Regions from separate parts of the Kocuria sp. KRD140 genome, predicted to be linked through region 2. Evidence: riboswitches for the same ligand, from Rfam matches in the RefSeq annotation. Region 2 holds a riboswitch; the other holds the start of a gene.
What was found. Region 2 has a riboswitch for S-adenosylmethionine ahead of J1M36_RS11835 (MetQ/NlpA family ABC transporter substrate-binding protein). Riboswitches for the same ligand answer to the same signal wherever they lie in the genome.
Positions count from the first base shown of each region.

Region 1: it holds a riboswitch for S-adenosylmethionine, as region 2 does, so the genes downstream of both, J1M36_RS12275 (LLM class flavin-dependent oxidoreductase) here and J1M36_RS11835 (MetQ/NlpA family ABC transporter substrate-binding protein) in region 2, are expected to answer to the same signal.

Region 1 is NZ_JABFAW010000019.1:15,034-22,509, reverse strand. Features, by position in the region: gene J1M36_RS12290 (alcohol dehydrogenase) at 42-1,106, opposite strand; gene J1M36_RS12285 (hypothetical protein) at 1,390-1,704, opposite strand; gene J1M36_RS12280 (hypothetical protein) at 1,909-2,160, opposite strand; gene J1M36_RS12275 (LLM class flavin-dependent oxidoreductase) at 2,352-3,767, opposite strand; SAM riboswitch class IV at 3,845-3,959, opposite strand; SAM riboswitch class I at 4,088-4,179, shown strand; gene J1M36_RS12270 (ABC transporter ATP-binding protein) at 4,187-4,990, shown strand; gene J1M36_RS12265 (aliphatic sulfonate ABC transporter substrate-binding protein) at 4,995-6,044, shown strand; gene J1M36_RS12260 (ABC transporter permease) at 6,041-7,006, shown strand; gene J1M36_RS12255 (AMP-binding protein) at 7,119-7,476, shown strand, end outside.
Region 2 is NZ_JABFAW010000009.1:682,304-689,779, reverse strand. Features, by position in the region: gene ispG (flavodoxin-dependent (E)-4-hydroxy-3-methylbut-2-enyl-diphosphate synthase) at 1-330, opposite strand, end outside; gene J1M36_RS11845 (methionine ABC transporter permease) at 506-1,162, opposite strand; gene J1M36_RS11840 (methionine ABC transporter ATP-binding protein) at 1,162-2,214, opposite strand; gene J1M36_RS11835 (MetQ/NlpA family ABC transporter substrate-binding protein) at 2,211-3,095, opposite strand; SAM riboswitch class IV at 3,192-3,306, opposite strand; gene dxr (1-deoxy-D-xylulose-5-phosphate reductoisomerase) at 3,360-4,619, opposite strand; gene J1M36_RS11825 (GlsB/YeaQ/YmgE family stress response membrane protein) at 4,782-5,045, opposite strand; gene J1M36_RS11820 (cation acetate symporter) at 5,207-6,847, opposite strand; gene J1M36_RS11815 (DUF485 domain-containing protein) at 6,844-7,233, opposite strand; gene J1M36_RS11810 (DivIVA domain-containing protein) at 7,395-7,476, opposite strand, start outside.

The DNA.
Region 1 (7,476 bases), on a different contig from region 2:
ACGGCGTCGTCGTGCACGGTGGGCACGGGGCCCGGTGCGGATCAGCCCGCTACGAGCACCGCGCGGCCGTTGAACGTGCGGTTGCGCAGGCCGTCCAGCGCGGAGTTGACCTCCTGTGCGGTGAGCGGGAGCTCCGTGATGGGCGGCTTGGGCAGATCCGTGTCCTGGGCGAGCTTCACGAGCTCCTTGAGCTCGGGCAGGCTGCCCACGAAGTTGCCGCGAATGTTCAGCAGGTTGAACGCCACGAGCGCGGTGGGGAACGTGAACTGGCCGCCGAACAGCCCCACGCTCACCAGGGTGCCGCCATTGGCCATGGCGAACAGGGCGGCGCTGGAGGTGTCCCCGTTGTTGACCAGGTCGATGGCCGCGGCGATCTTCTCCCCGCCGGCCGCCACGATGTCCTGGTGGGGGGCCTCACCACCCGCTACCACGGTGGCCGTGGCACCCATTGCGGTGGCGTTCTCCAGTGCCTTCTCGCTCATGTCCACCGCCACGATGTTCTCGTGACCCAGGGCCTTCAGCAGCGCAATGGTCATGAGCCCCACGCCACCGGCGCCGATGACCGCAACCGGCTTGTCCGCGGGGACCGGCATGATCTTCTGGATGGCCGAGTAGGACGTCAGCCCGGAGCAGGCCAGCGTGGCACCGAAGGAAGGGTCGATGTCGCCCAGCGGCACCAGGTAGCGGTCCCCTGGAACCAGGACCTCCTCCGCGTAGCCGCCGTTGAGCGCCACCGAGAGGTTGCGCTTGGCGCCGCTGCAGTAGTTCTCGCGGTCCTCCTGGCAGGCCTGGCACTCACCGCACCCGACCCAGGGGTAGACGATGTACTTGGTGTCCCCCGGCTGCACCGTGGCCTGCGGGCCCACCTCCACCACCTCTCCCACGATCTCGTGGCCCAGCACCACCGGGTACTGCGCGCCCGAGGCGGTCAGCTCGCGACGCCCCGCGCTGCCCAGGTCGAAGTACCCGTCCTGACAGTGGACGTCCGAGTGGCACACCCCCGAGTTCGTGACGCGGACCAGCACCTCGGAACCCGTGAGCTGGGGCTTCTCCAGCTCGATCTCCTCCGCCGGGGCACCGGGTTCTGTGTGACCGAAAACCTTCATGGCTGACTCCTTCGTGGCGCATTCGCATGTGCGCTTCTCATGTGGGCTACGCCATCACTGTAGGCCGCATCACAGCGATATGCACCGGCTCATTGGGGCAGATGGACTCGGGAGTAATGTCTACGCACGCCCACCGGGGCCCGCGACAGCGCACGACGACACTACGGGGCCGGCGCATCCGACGGAACGGTCTGGACCGCGGGGCCAGGCATCCTCGTCCGCCGGTGCGGCACACGACGGTGAGGTCCCGCGAACCGCGCCACCCTGCTGGACACTTCCTCGCTCAACCGTCCCGCCCCAGCAGAGCGGCGTACCGCTCAGTGGCGAGCTTCGAGAAGAGCAGCACCACCAGAGCGGACACCACGCTCGTCAGCACGAGCCCCAGGGACCAGGACACCCACACGGAGAACAGTGCCGCGACCACCGCGACGAACACGGCCGCCGAGCAGATCTGGGTGGCCACCCGGCTCCGGGTCAGGGCGAAGAACAGGGCGTCCAGCAGCGTGTCCACCAGCATGAGCCCCACGACGACCATGCAGACCCCGAGGAACTGCGCGAGGAGCCTGACCGCCCCCACGGCCTGGTGCTCCCCGAACACCTGTCACAGCACCTGGGGAGCCAGCACCGACAGCGGGAAGCCCACCACGACCAGGCCCAGCTCCATCAGCACCCCCCATTCCTTGGCCTTGCCACTCCCCGCCGCCTCTTCCACCGATCGTCCGTCTTGTCGTGCGGTGCCCCGCACGTTCCGCCCGGCACCCCGCGGCTTTCGCACGGCCTCCCGCCCGGCCGCCGGGTCGGCTCAGCAGCTGCCCGCCGAGCAGCCCCGGTCCACCGGGACCGACGGTACCTCGGCCGTCTCCTTGACCGTCAGCAGGTGACACTCTGGGAAACGGTGCTCGGCATCCGGGCGGTTCACTGCGCGCCACCGCTCCGTGAACCCAGCGCGGTAGAGGCGGCCCGCCATCACGTCCGGGTGCCAGCGCCAGTCGGGCGCCACCGCATGGTCGAAGAAGACCACCGGCCGGCCGCCGTCCACGGCCTGGAACGCCACCAGCACCACAGCGCCCGCCGGCAGCAGCTGCGGGTGCGCGCTCCGCGGTCGCGTGTCCCGTGCCGCACCCCCCGTCCACCACGGGGCAGGACAGTCCGGGCTCCCGCACGTGCTCGGCGAACGCCGCCGCGGCGTGTCGCGCGTGCCCTCGGGAAGGTGCGGCGCTGCGTCGTCCCCTGGCTCGGGGCGGCTCAGCGCGAGCTGGCCGTGGCCACGGAGCTCGCGCCCGCGAAGGCGCCCCGGTAGGCCGCGGCGGGATGGGTGTCCTTGACCCGCGGCTGGCCCTCGCCGTAGAGGGACTCGCGCAGGGTGGTGCCCTCGTACTCGGTGCGGTAGCGCCCGCGCTTCTGCAACTCGGGGACCACGTACTCGACGAAGTCCTCGAAGGAACCGGGGCTCACGTGGTAGGCCAGGTTGATGCCGTCCAGGCCGCCCTCGTCCACCCAGGTCTCGAGCTGATCCGCGACGGTCTGCGCGGAACCCACGAGCACGGCACCCATCCCGCCCAAGGCGCAGTGCTTGGCGATCTCCTCGCGTGTCCACTGCTTGTCCTTGGACTGCAGCGTGAACGGGGTCAGGAAGGACTGGATGGAGTCGGTCTTGATGTAGTTCAAGGCCTCGTCCTCGTCGAACTGGGACAGGTCCACGCCGGACCACCCACCGATGATCGCCTGGGAGGCCTCCAGGTCCACGTATTGCAGGTAATCGCGGTACTTCTCCTGGGCCTGCTCGTCCGTGTCCGCGACGACCACGGAGAGCATCGCGTAGATCTTGACGTCATCACGGCTGCGGCCCTCGGCCTGAGCCCGGTCGCGGATCTTGTCAGTCACGAAACGCGTGAGGTCCGGGCGCAACCCGCCGATGAACACGGCTTCCGCGTGCTTACCCGCGAACGCCTGCCCGCGCGAGGACGCGCCGGCCTGGAAGATCAGCGGTGTGCGCTGCGGGGACGGTGCCGTGAGCCCCGCTCCGGGAACCGTGAAGTGCTCCCCGCTGTGCCGGATGGGATGGACCTTGGTGGGATCCGCGTAGACACCCGTCTCACGGTTCTGAACCACAGCGTCCTCCTCCCACGAGCCCTCCCAGAGCTTGTAGCACACGTCCAGGAACTCCTCCGCGATCTCGTAGCGCGTATCGTGCTCAATCTGGCGCGGCAGGCCCTGGTTCTCCGCAGCGGACGGAAGGTAGGAGGTCACCACGTTGAATCCCACGCGGCCCTTGGTGAGGTGATCCAGTGTGGCGTACTTGCGGGCCAGGGTGTAGGGCTGCTCGTAGGTCACCGCGCTCGTGACGCCGAAGCCCAGGTGCTCGGTCACGGCGGCCATGGCCGAGACCTGCATGAACGGGTCGTTGACCGGGACCTGGGCCCCGTCACGCACGGCCGGAGCCGCGGAGTTCTTGTAGATGTCGTAGATGCCCACCACGTCCGCAAGGAACAGGGCGTCGAACTTGCCCCGCTCCAGCAGCTTGGCCAGCTCCGTCCAGTACTCGATGGTGTTGTACTCGGTGGCCCGGGACCGCGGGTGGCGCCACAACCCGAAGCTCTGGTGATCCACGCAGGTCATGTCGAACGCGTTGACGGAAATCCGTTTGCTCATCTCGGTCAGCCCCTCAGCAGGAACACGACCCGCGCCCCGTGCACCACCTACGGCGGCCTACCTTGCGGGTCCAGCGCGCTTGTGTGGCGCCGTACTTGCCGCATGCGGTGTGTCATGCGGCCCGATCCTCACCTGGGGCACCCCGCTACGGGAGAGGGTTGCCGTCCGACAAGCCAGGGCTAAAAGTCGGCACTCGTGATCGTTGTGGCATCGATCCTAACGGGGATCCCCGGTCCTCGGAAACACCTCGGGTTACGGCACGTCACGACGGCGCCCCGGCGCGTCACACGATTTGCACCCGCGGGCTCCCGGCCCGTTCAATGGTGTGGTTCCCATCCGGAGCGGCTGAGAGACCTGGCTCGTTGACGTCGCAGCAACCAGCCCCACGCGGGCAAGGTGCTAATGCCAGGAACGATGGAGTTGATGAATTGAGCCATATCCTCACGCGCCCGGAATCTGCCGTCGACGCCGCGGCGGTCACCTTCGACCGGGTCGGCAAGTCCTTCCCCGCACACCACGGAGCGCATGTCCACGAGGTCCTGAGGGACGTGACCTTCACGGTGCGTCCGGGCGAGATCGTCTCCGTCCTGGGCCCCTCGGGGTGCGGCAAGTCCACCCTGCTACGCGCCGTGGCCGGGCTCGGCACGGCGAGCGAGGGCGAAGTCCGGATCGACGACTCGGTGGTGCGCGAGATCGACCCGCGCTGCGCCGTCGGCTTCCAGGAACCGCGGTTGCTGCCGTGGCGCAGCGTGGCACGCAACGTGGCACTGGGTCTGCCCCACGGGACTCCCGCCCGGGAAGGGAAGCGGCGGGTGGCGCAGCTGTTGGAGCTCGTCGGCCTGTCCCACCACGCGAATCACCGTCCCTCGGAGATCTCCGGGGGCATGGCACAGCGCGCATCCCTCGCCCGGGCCCTGGCACGGAACCCGCGGGTCCTGCTGTTGGACGAGCCCTTCGGGGCCCTGGACGCCCTGACCCGGATCAGGATGCAGGATCTGCTGCTGGACGTGCACCGCGCCGATCCCACGACCGTGCTCATGGTCACCCACGACGTCGAGGAAGCCCTGGTGCTCTCCGATCACGTGGTGGTGCTCGCGCGCGAAACGGCCACGGGCCCCGCGACCATCGCCGAGATCATCTCCCCCGAGCTGGCCCGCCCGCGCTCCCGCGAGGACAGTGAGATCACCGCGCTGCGCGCCCACCTGTTGGCCCTGCTCGGCGTGGAGCGCTGAGCGCATGGCGCAGTTGTCCCGACGCCGCGCACTGCAGGCACTCGGCCTGTCCGCGCTGGCGCTGCCCCTGAGCGGATGCGTCATGGAGGGCGAAGGTCCAGGCCGCGGTGTGGCCGGCGGTTCCGCGCACGAGATCTACCTGGACTACGCGACCTACAACCCGCTGTCCCTGATCATCAAGGCCAAGGGCTGGCTCGAGAAGGTCGCCGGGGCCCACGGCCAGACCGTGACGTGGGTGTACTCGGCCGGTTCCAACAAGGCCAACGAGTCGCTACGCGCCGGGGTCGTGGACGTGGGCTCCACGGCAGGTTCCGCCGCACTGCTCGCGCGTGCCAACCGCTCGCCGATCAGGACGATCGACCTGTTCTCACAGCCCGAGTGGTCCGCGCTCGTGCGCACCCCGGACTCCCCCGTGCGCACCGTGGCGGACCTCGCGGGCACGTCCGTGGCCGCGACGAAGGGCACGGATCCGTACTTCTTCCTCCTGCAGTCCCTCGGCGCGGCGGGCATGAGCGCACAGGACGTCACCGTGGTGAACCTGCAGCACGCGGACGGGCGCACCGCGCTGGACACCGGTCAGGTGGCCGCATGGTCCGGACTGGACCCCGTGATGGCCGCCGCGGAGAAGGCGGGGGACGTGCTGTTCCACCGGCAGTTGGAGTTCAACACGTACGGGTTCCTCAACGCGCGGGAGGTGTTCCTGCAGCTGAACCCCACGGGTGCGCAGGACGTGGTGAACACGTACGCCTACGCGCGGCAGTGGGCGCTGCAGCACCCGGAGGAGGGGATCGCGATCCTCGCGGAAGGCGCGAGCATCGATCGCGACACCGCCCGGCGGGTCTGGCAGCGCACCCACCTGGACATCGACCCCGTTCCGGGCCCCGAACAGCTCGCGGTGCTCGAGCGGGTCGGGCCCATCCTGGTGGAATCCGGGGATGTCTCCTCGCAGCAGGACGTGGACGAGGCGCTCGCGAACATCGTGGAGCAGCACTACGCACAACACGCCGATGCGGCCGCCGTGGCCCAGGTGATCGAAGGGAAGCAGTCCTCATGAGCACTCACGACACCTCCTCCGCCGCACCGCGGTCCTCGGACGGCGCGTCCTCCGAAGCAGCTGGCGTCACTGCGGTGGCCACACTGTCCGACGACAACGGACGCCACGAGGCGGGCGCGGTGGCGCCCGGCGACGTCGCAGCCCCATCAGACACCCCTGCCGCGGCGGATTCCCGCACGCGTCCCAGCGCGCTGCGCAATCCTTGGGCCCTGGGGCTGATCGGGATCGTCCTGCCCGTACTGCTGGTGCTCGCGTGGCACACCCTCTCCACGAACGGGACCTTCTCCCCCGTGCAGTTGCCGCGCCCGTCCGCGGTGCTCGCCGCGGGATGGGAGCTGCTGCGCAGCGGTGACCTGTGGTTGCACGTGGGGATCTCCACGCAGCGCGTGATCGTGGGCTTCCTGATCGGCAGTGGGCTCGGGCTGTTGCTCGGCGCGTTGCTGGGGCTCTCCCCGTGGGCGCGGGCCATCGGCTCGCCTACGATCGGCGCGCTGCGCGCCGTGCCGTCCCTGGCGTGGGTGCCGCTGCTATTGCTGTGGATCGGGATCGGGGAGAACTCCAAGGTGACCCTGGTGGCAATCGGCGCCTTCTTCCCGGTGTACACCACGGTGTCCGCCGCGCTGCGCCACGTGGACCGGCACCTGATCGAAGCCGCACGGTCCTTCGGGCTGCGCGGGGTCAAACTCTTCACCACCGTGCAGTTGCCCGCGGTGCTGCCCTCCGTGATCTCCGGGCTGCGCCTGGCCCTGGCCCAGGCGTGGTTGTTCCTGGTGGCCGCGGAACTATTGGGCTCCTCCATGGGCCTGGGGTTCCTGCTCACCGATTCGCAGAACAACGGCCGCACGGACCGGTTGCTGCTCGCGATCGTGTTGCTGGCCGTGCTGGGCAAGCTCACGGACGCCCTGCTCGGCATCTTCGAGCGGTGGACGCAGCGGCGCTGGAGCGTGGCCGGAACCAGGTGACAACCCGCCCGGTTCCCGCCGGCGCCCGCCGTTCCACCGGGGCCCGGTCGTTCGACCGGGGGCCCGGCCGTTGCAGACACCGACCGTTCGGATCGACATCACAGGAGGACTCGTGACCGGCACGCACTCGTACTCAGACCCCGCTCACCCCACACCGAACCCGGCGTTGATCTCCGACGACGCCCGGGTGCAGTTCTGGGTCGAGCAGGCCGGGCGGCTGGACTGGGCGCAGCCGTGGCACACGGCTCACCGGTTCGAGAAGCCGCAGCGCACGGGTGAGGACCACGACGGCAACCCCACTTACACCGTGCCCGAGATCGCGTGGTTCGAAGGCGGGAAACTCAACGTCTCGTACAACTGCGTGGACCGCCATGTGGCAGCCGGGCGTGGTCAGCACGTGGCCCTGTACTTCGAGGGTGAACCCGGGGACCGCCTGGTCTATACCTACGCGGACCTGCAGCGTGAGGTAT
Region 2 (7,476 bases):
GGCGTCGATCGCGGCGTAGACGTACTTGGGCTGGAAGTGGATGTCCGCGATCACCGGGATCGGGGACTTCATGGCGATGATGGGCAGGGCGTCGGCGTCGTCCTGGGACGGGCACGCCACGCGCACGATGTCGCAACCGGCGGCGTTGAGCTCGGCGATCTGCTGCAGCGTGGCGTTGATGTCCGTGGTGGGGGTCGTGGTCATCGACTGGACGCTGATCGGGTGCTCCGACCCCACACCCACCGCACCCACCTGGATCTGGCGGGTCTTGCGCCGGGGCGAGAGCACCGGTTGGGGCGCGGCGGGCATACCGAGATTGACCGAGGTCACGAATTGCCTCCCAAGGAAGTGGCGTCCGGGGCCCGTGACGCGCGCCCCGCGATGTTGCACTGTCCATTGTGCCCCACTCCTCCCACGTGCTACAGCCGCACGTGATGCGCCGAACACGACGCCGCCCCCGGAATGTTCCAGGGGCGGCGTCGCCATGGTACGGGGCGCGTGAGCGTCAGCGGCGCATGATCCTGCGCGCGAGCCAGTTGCCGAAGAACTGCACGAGCTGGACCAGGATGATGATCACGATCACCGCGGCCCACGTGACCTGGTCGTTGAAGCGCTGATAGCCCAGGCGCAACGCGAAGTCACCCAGACCACCGGCACCGATCGCACCGGCCATCGCGGACATGTCCGTGATGCCGATGACCAGGAACGTGTACCCCAACACGAGCGGGCCGAGCGCCTCCGGCAGGATCACCGTGGTGATGATCTTCCAGCGCGAGACCCCCATGGACCGCGCGGCCTCGATCACCCCGGGATCCACCGTCATGAGGTTCTGCTCCACGATGCGGGCCACCGCGAACGTAGCGCCGATGGTCATGGTGAAGATCGCGGCGTTGGGGCCCAGGCGCGTGCCCACGACCGATTCCGTGACCTGACCCAGGGCGGCCAGCAGGATGATGAACGGGATGGGACGCACGAAGTTCACCAGGAGGTTCAGCGCGGTGAACAGTGGACCGTTCTCCAGGATGCTGCCCCGCCGGGTCACGTAGAGCCCCATGCCCACGGCCAGGCCGATGAGCCCGGCCAGCACGAGGGTCACGGAGACCATATACAGCGTCTGCCCGGTTGCGTCCAACAACTGCGGGCCCAGAGCAGACCACTCCATCACTCACTCACCTCCCGCACCGTGGTGACGGCGCGCAGACTCTCGACGGCGCGGTCCACGGACTCGTCCGAACCGGTCAGGGACAGCGTGAGCGTTCCGAAGGACTGTGACTGCAGGATGGAGATCCCCCCGAAGGCAATGTTGAAGCTGACACCGTCACGGGCGGCGTCCGAGAGCACGTCCCCGATCCGGTTCTGGTCGGTGACGTCCACCAGCACGAGCCGCCCGGGGTGTTCCCGGCGCAGCTTCTCGATCTCGTCCGCGCGCGGCACGGTGCGCGTGACCGAGGAGACGAACTTGCGCGTGGTCTGCGCCCGCGGGTGGGCGAAGACCTCCGCGGTGGTCCCGGTCTCCACCACCCGACCGCTGTCCATCACGGCCACGCGGTCCGCGGTGGCCCGCACCACGTCCATCTCGTGGGTGATCAACACGATGGTGATCCCCAGCTCACGGTTGACGCGCTTGAGCAGACCCAGGACCTCCTGGGTGGTCTCCGGGTCCAACGCCGAGGTGGACTCGTCCGCGAGCAGCAGTTCGGGATTGCTCGCGAGCGCGCGGGCGATCCCCACGCGCTGCTTCTGACCACCCGAGAGCTGCTCGGGGTAGTTCCCGGCGCGCTCGGTCAAGCCCACGAACTCCAACAGTTCCGCGACCCGCGCCTTGCGTTCCTCGGGCTTCCACCCGGCACGCTTGAGCGGGTACTCGATGTTGCCCGCCACGGTGCGTGACGTGAACAGGTTGAACTGCTGGAAGATCATCCCGATCTTGCGGCGGATGGGCGCCAGCTGGGACTCGCTGCGCCCGTCCACACGGTTACCGGCGACCTCGAGCGTCCCGGACGAGATCGGTTCCAGGCCGTTGATCAGCCGCACGAGGGTGGACTTGCCCGCCCCCGAGTAGCCGATCACCGCGAAGATCTCACCGCGGCGGATGTCCAGGTCCACGGAGTCCACCGCGGTCACGGTGCGCGGGCGGCGTTTGGACCCCGTGACGAAGACCTTGCTCACGTCCCGGAAACTGACCAGGGTGTCCGCCGTGGCGGACGGGCTCACTTGGTCTGCTCCTTGAGGTCCTGCGAGTAGCGGGCCAGCAAGTCCTTGAGCTCCTGCTGATCCACCTTGGTGGGCACCGCGGTGCCCTTGGTCTCGGTCTTCTCCGCCTCCTGGACCTTGTCGTCGTAGTAGAAGCTCGCGACCTTCTTCAGGGTCTCGTTGTCCGCGTTCGCCTCGGTCGCGGCGAAGAGGTTGTCGTACACCTTGGCGCTGTCCGCGGTGGGATCGTCCTGAGCCAGCGCGGACTTGGGATCGATGTTCGCGCGGTCCAGGAAGTCGTTGTTGACCACGGAGGCGGCCACTGAGTCCATGGACAGCACGGTCTGCTCGGCGGAGACCGGGCGGACCGTGACCTTGGACTTGGCAGTGTCGATGTCCTGCTCGGTGGGGGCGATCGTGTCCTTGGTGAACTCCACGAGACCCTGCTGGTGCAAGAGGTTCAGGGCGCGGGACAGGTTGATCGAGTCGTTCGGCACGGCGATCTCGTCACCCTGCTTGAAGTCACCCACGGATTTCACGCTCTTGGAGTACAGCCCCAGCGGGAAGATGGACGTGGAGCCCACGGGAGTGATGGTGTCCCCGGAGTTGTTGTTGTAATCGGCGAGGTACGCGATGTGCTGGAACCAGTTCATGTCGATGTCACCGCTCTTCAGAGCGGGGTTCGGCTGGCTGTAGTCACTGAAGTCCACGTACTCGACCGTGATGTCGTTGTCCGCGGCGACCTGCTTCAACGCGTCCTGCACGGGGGTCGAGCCCACGATCCCGACGGTGATCTTGCCGTCCGCGGCCGGGTCCGAGTTGTCGGAGCCGCCGCCGCACGCGGTGAGGGTGAGGCCCAGGGTGGTGGCCAACACGACGGGAATCAAACGCTTGGTTCGCATGATCATGCCTTTCCAGGGGTCTGTGACGGGGACTCGCGGGGCGAACAGTCCCCCCTGGATGAGGGCACACGGGACGGGCACGTGCTGATTTCCGGGGAACCGCACTTGCCGTGATCTGTTGCAACCGCGACCGGATGGTCATCTGGGGCACCCCGCTACGGGAGAGGGTTGCCGTCCGGCCAGCCAGAGCTACGCGCCGGATCTCGTCATCCACTCGGAATTTTAGCACGGCCCTGCCATGGGCCGGCGACCGCCGGAAGGGCCCTATGCCATCCCGGCGATACGTTCGTCCGCGCGGGCCCGGGCCCACTCCTCCGCCCCCAGGACGTCCTCGAGGGTGGGCCGCGTGACGCCGTCGTGATCCTCCAGCACACGCTCGACCATGTCCACGATCTGCGTGAAGCCGAGCGCCCCGCGGTGGAACGCGTGCACGGCCTGCTCGTTGGCGGCGTTGAACACCGCGGGCCACGTCCCGCCGCGCGAACCCGCGTGCTTCATGAGCTCCACGGCGGGGAACGCCTGCGAATCGAGCGGTTCGAACGTCCACTGTGCGGCCCGGGTCCAGTCGCACCCCGCGGCGGCGCCGGTCACGCGGTGGGGCCAGCCGATTCCGAGCGCGATGGGCAGGCGCATGTCCGGCGGGGACGCCTGCGCCAGGGTGGATCCGTCCACGAACTCCACCATGGAGTGCACGACCGATTGCGGATGCACCGTGACGTCGATCCGGTCCAGGGGGACGTCGAACAGTAGGCTCGCCTCGAGCACCTCCAGTGCCTTGTTGACCATGGTCGCGGAGTTCGTGGTGACCATGACCCCCATGTCCCACGTGGGGTGCTGCAGGGCCTGTTCGGGTGTCACACGCGTGAGCTGCTCGCGCGTCATGCCGCGGAACGGTCCGCCGGACGCCGTGAGCACGAGCCGACGCACCTCGGAGGCCGTCCCGGAGCGCAGGGCCTGGGCGATCGCCGAGTGTTCGGAGTCCACGGGGATCAGCGCGTCCTCGAGGCCCGTGTCCGCCGCTGCGCGCAACACGAGCGGACCGCCCGCGATCAGGGACTCCTTGTTCGCGAGCGCCACCCGCCGACCCGCTCCCAGCGCCGCCAGGGTGGGTGCGAGCCCGATGCTCCCGGTGATCCCGTTCAGCACGAGGTCCGAACCCTCCCACTGCGCGATCCGGGTTGCAGCGTCCGGCCCATACAGGACCTCGGGTGCCGCCGACGACGCCGCGCGTGACCGGTCCGCGATCAGCTCACGCAACCGGGTGGCGTCGTCCGCCGTACCGCTCGTGCCCACCGCACGGACACCGAACGTCACGGCCTGCTGAGCGAGCAGCTCGAGGTGACCCGCGCCCGCGGCGAGCGCCACGACCTCGAAGGGCTCGTGGGTGGCATCCGAGACGGGCCGGCGCAGCCCCGCGGCCTCGGACACGACGTCGAGCGCCTGCGTCCCGATGGATCCCGTGGACCCCAGGATCACGAGGCGCCGGGGGGCCTGCCGGGTGGCGGAGTCGAGATCGGGGGTCATGCCGGTGGAGGAAGTCATGACCCCAGTATCGCGTGAGCGCCGCACCCCGCACGCACGGCACCGAGCACACGACTCCGGACGCACGACACGGGAGATACGACAAGGGCGCCACCCGGAGGTGACGCCCTTGTGTGGATGGCCCGTTCAGGACCCGCGGATGATTCAGCGACGGCGGCCGACGACGGCGCCGTAGATGAGCAGCACGATGATCGCGCCGATCACGGACGTGATGATCGTGCCGATGCTGAAGCTGTTGATCCCGTCGCTCAGGCCGGGGATGAAGCTACCCAGCCAGCCGCCCAGGAAGGCCCCCACGATGCCGAGGATGATGGTGACGATGATCCCGCCACCCTGCTTGCCCGGAAGGATCAGCTTGGCGAGCGCGCCGGCGATCAGACCGAGGATGATCCAGCTAATGATGCCCATTTCTCCACCTCTGGTTCTCGTTGTGCGCGTTTGCGGTGTTCCGCAACCGCATGTGGTCAGCGAACTGGTTCACAGTGTAGTACCAGACACCAACGCTACACGGGCCGCCGCGTCCGGATGAAACCGGACACGGCGGCCGTGTCAAGGGGCGGTGAACCAGGTCAGTGCGAGACGGCCTTCTCCGCTCCCACTCCCGTGAGGGAACGCACTTCCATCTCGGACTGCTTGCGCGGGTCCTCCGGCCGGCGCTCGCTGAGCGAGCCCAGGAAACCGAGCAGGAAGGACGCCGGGATCGAGATGATGCCGGGGTTGGACAGCGGGTAGAACGCGAAGTCCGCGCCGGGGATCATGGAGGTCTCCGATCCGGACATCACCGGGGAGAAGATAATGAGCACCACGGAGATGATCAGCCCGCCGTACATGGACAATACCGCGCCGCGCGTGGTGAAGCGCTTCCAGTAGAGCGAGTAGAGGATGGTGGGCAGATTGGCGGAGGCCGCCACCGCGAAGGCGAGGGCCACGAGGAACGCCACGTTTTGACCCTGCGCGCCAATGCCGCCGGCGACCGAGATCAGGCCGATGACCACCACGGTGGTCTTGGCCACCCGCAGTTCCTGACGCGGGTCCGAGGTGCCCTTCTTGATCACGGACGTGTAGATGTCGTGTGCGAAGGACGCGGAGGCCGTGATAGCCAGACCGGCGACCACGGCGAGGATCGTGGCGAACGCGACCGCCGCAATCAGACCCATGAGGATGGACCCGCCGAGTTCGTACGCGAGCAACGGAGCCGCCGAGTTCACACCACCAGGCGCGCCCTTGATCCGGTCCGCACCGATCAGCGCGGCCGCACCGAACCCGAGCACCAGGGTGAAGAGGTAGAATAAGCCGATCAGAGTGATCGCCCAAACCACGGACTTGCGGGCCTCCTTGGCGGTGGGCACCGTATAGAAGCGCATGAGCACGTGCGGCAGGCCGGCGGCGCCCAGGACGAGGGCCAGACCCAGCGAGATGAAGTCCAGCTTGGAGATCTCGCTCACGCCGTACTTCAGTCCGGGATCGAGCATCGCGGGGTTGTTGTTCGTCTCCACGGCCGCGCCGAGCATGGTCGAGAAATTGAACCCGAACAAGACCAGGATCCACACGGTCATCACGGCGACGCCGGATACGAGCAGGCACGCCTTGATGATTTGCACCCATGTGGTGCCCTTCATGCCGCCCACGAGCACGTAGACGATCATGATGACGCCCACGATCACGATCACCAGGGACTGCCCGGCCCGGGAGCCGATCCCCAGCAGCAGGGACACCAGGGCCCCCGCCCCGGCCATTTGCGCCAGGAGGTAGAAGAACGTCACGGCCAGGGTGGAGATGGACGCCGCGACCCGCACGGGCCTCTGCCGCAATCGGAACGAGAGCACGTCCGCCATGGTGAACTTGCCGGTGTTGCGCAGCGGCTCGGCGATCAGTAGCAGGGCTACGAGCCACGCGACGAAGAAGCCGATCGAGTACAGGAACCCGTCGTAGCCCTGCAGGGCGATCGCGCCCACGATGCCCAGGAACGACGCCGCGGAGAGGTAGTCACCCGCGATGGCCAGACCGTTCTGGGTCCCGGAGAACGAGCGCCCACCCGCGTAGTAGTCCGCGGCCGTGGCGGTGGACTTGGACGCCCGGATCACGACCACGAGCGTCACGAGCACGAACGCCAGGAAGATCGAGATATTGATCGCGGGGTTGCCCACGGTGGACGTGGCGGTCTCCGCCAGGTGCACCGCGGGTGTCGAGAGGGCGGGGACGGCGATCATGGCCGGGCCTCCTGGTGGTCGTCGGCCCGGTGGCCGGAAGTGGATTCGAGGTCCTCACGCAACGCGGTGGCCTGCGGATCGAGCTTGCGGTTGGCGAAGCTCACGTACGCGGCGGTGATCCCGAATGTGGTGACGAACTGCAGCAGACCCAGGATCAGACCCAGGTTGACGTTGCCCACGACCCGCGTGGACATGAAGCCCGGCGCGTAGATGGCGAGGACCACGTAGAGCAGGTACCAGACCAGGAACGCGATGGCCAGGGGGAAGACGAAGGATCGGTGGGTCGAGCGCAGCCGTTGGAACTCGTGCGAACGCTGGACCGCGGGGAAGTCGATGCCCCGGGTTGCCGTGGAACCGTTGGGGTCGACAGGGGGCGTGGACGCCATGTGTGCCTCCTTGTGTGATGGCCACCACAGTACGCACTGTGTATCCAATGACACAAGACATGCCCGTCACAACGTCGAAAAACCCCTGAAATTCGCGGTTTGGTTAGCCCACCTTACAATTTTGATCGATCTGTGTATACATTCAGCGTCATGGCGCGCCGCTACGGCCGCATGGCCAGGACGAACTCCACGGCCCGGTCCAGGAACGCGTCCACCTGTTGTTCCTCGTAGCTGCGCTGACCC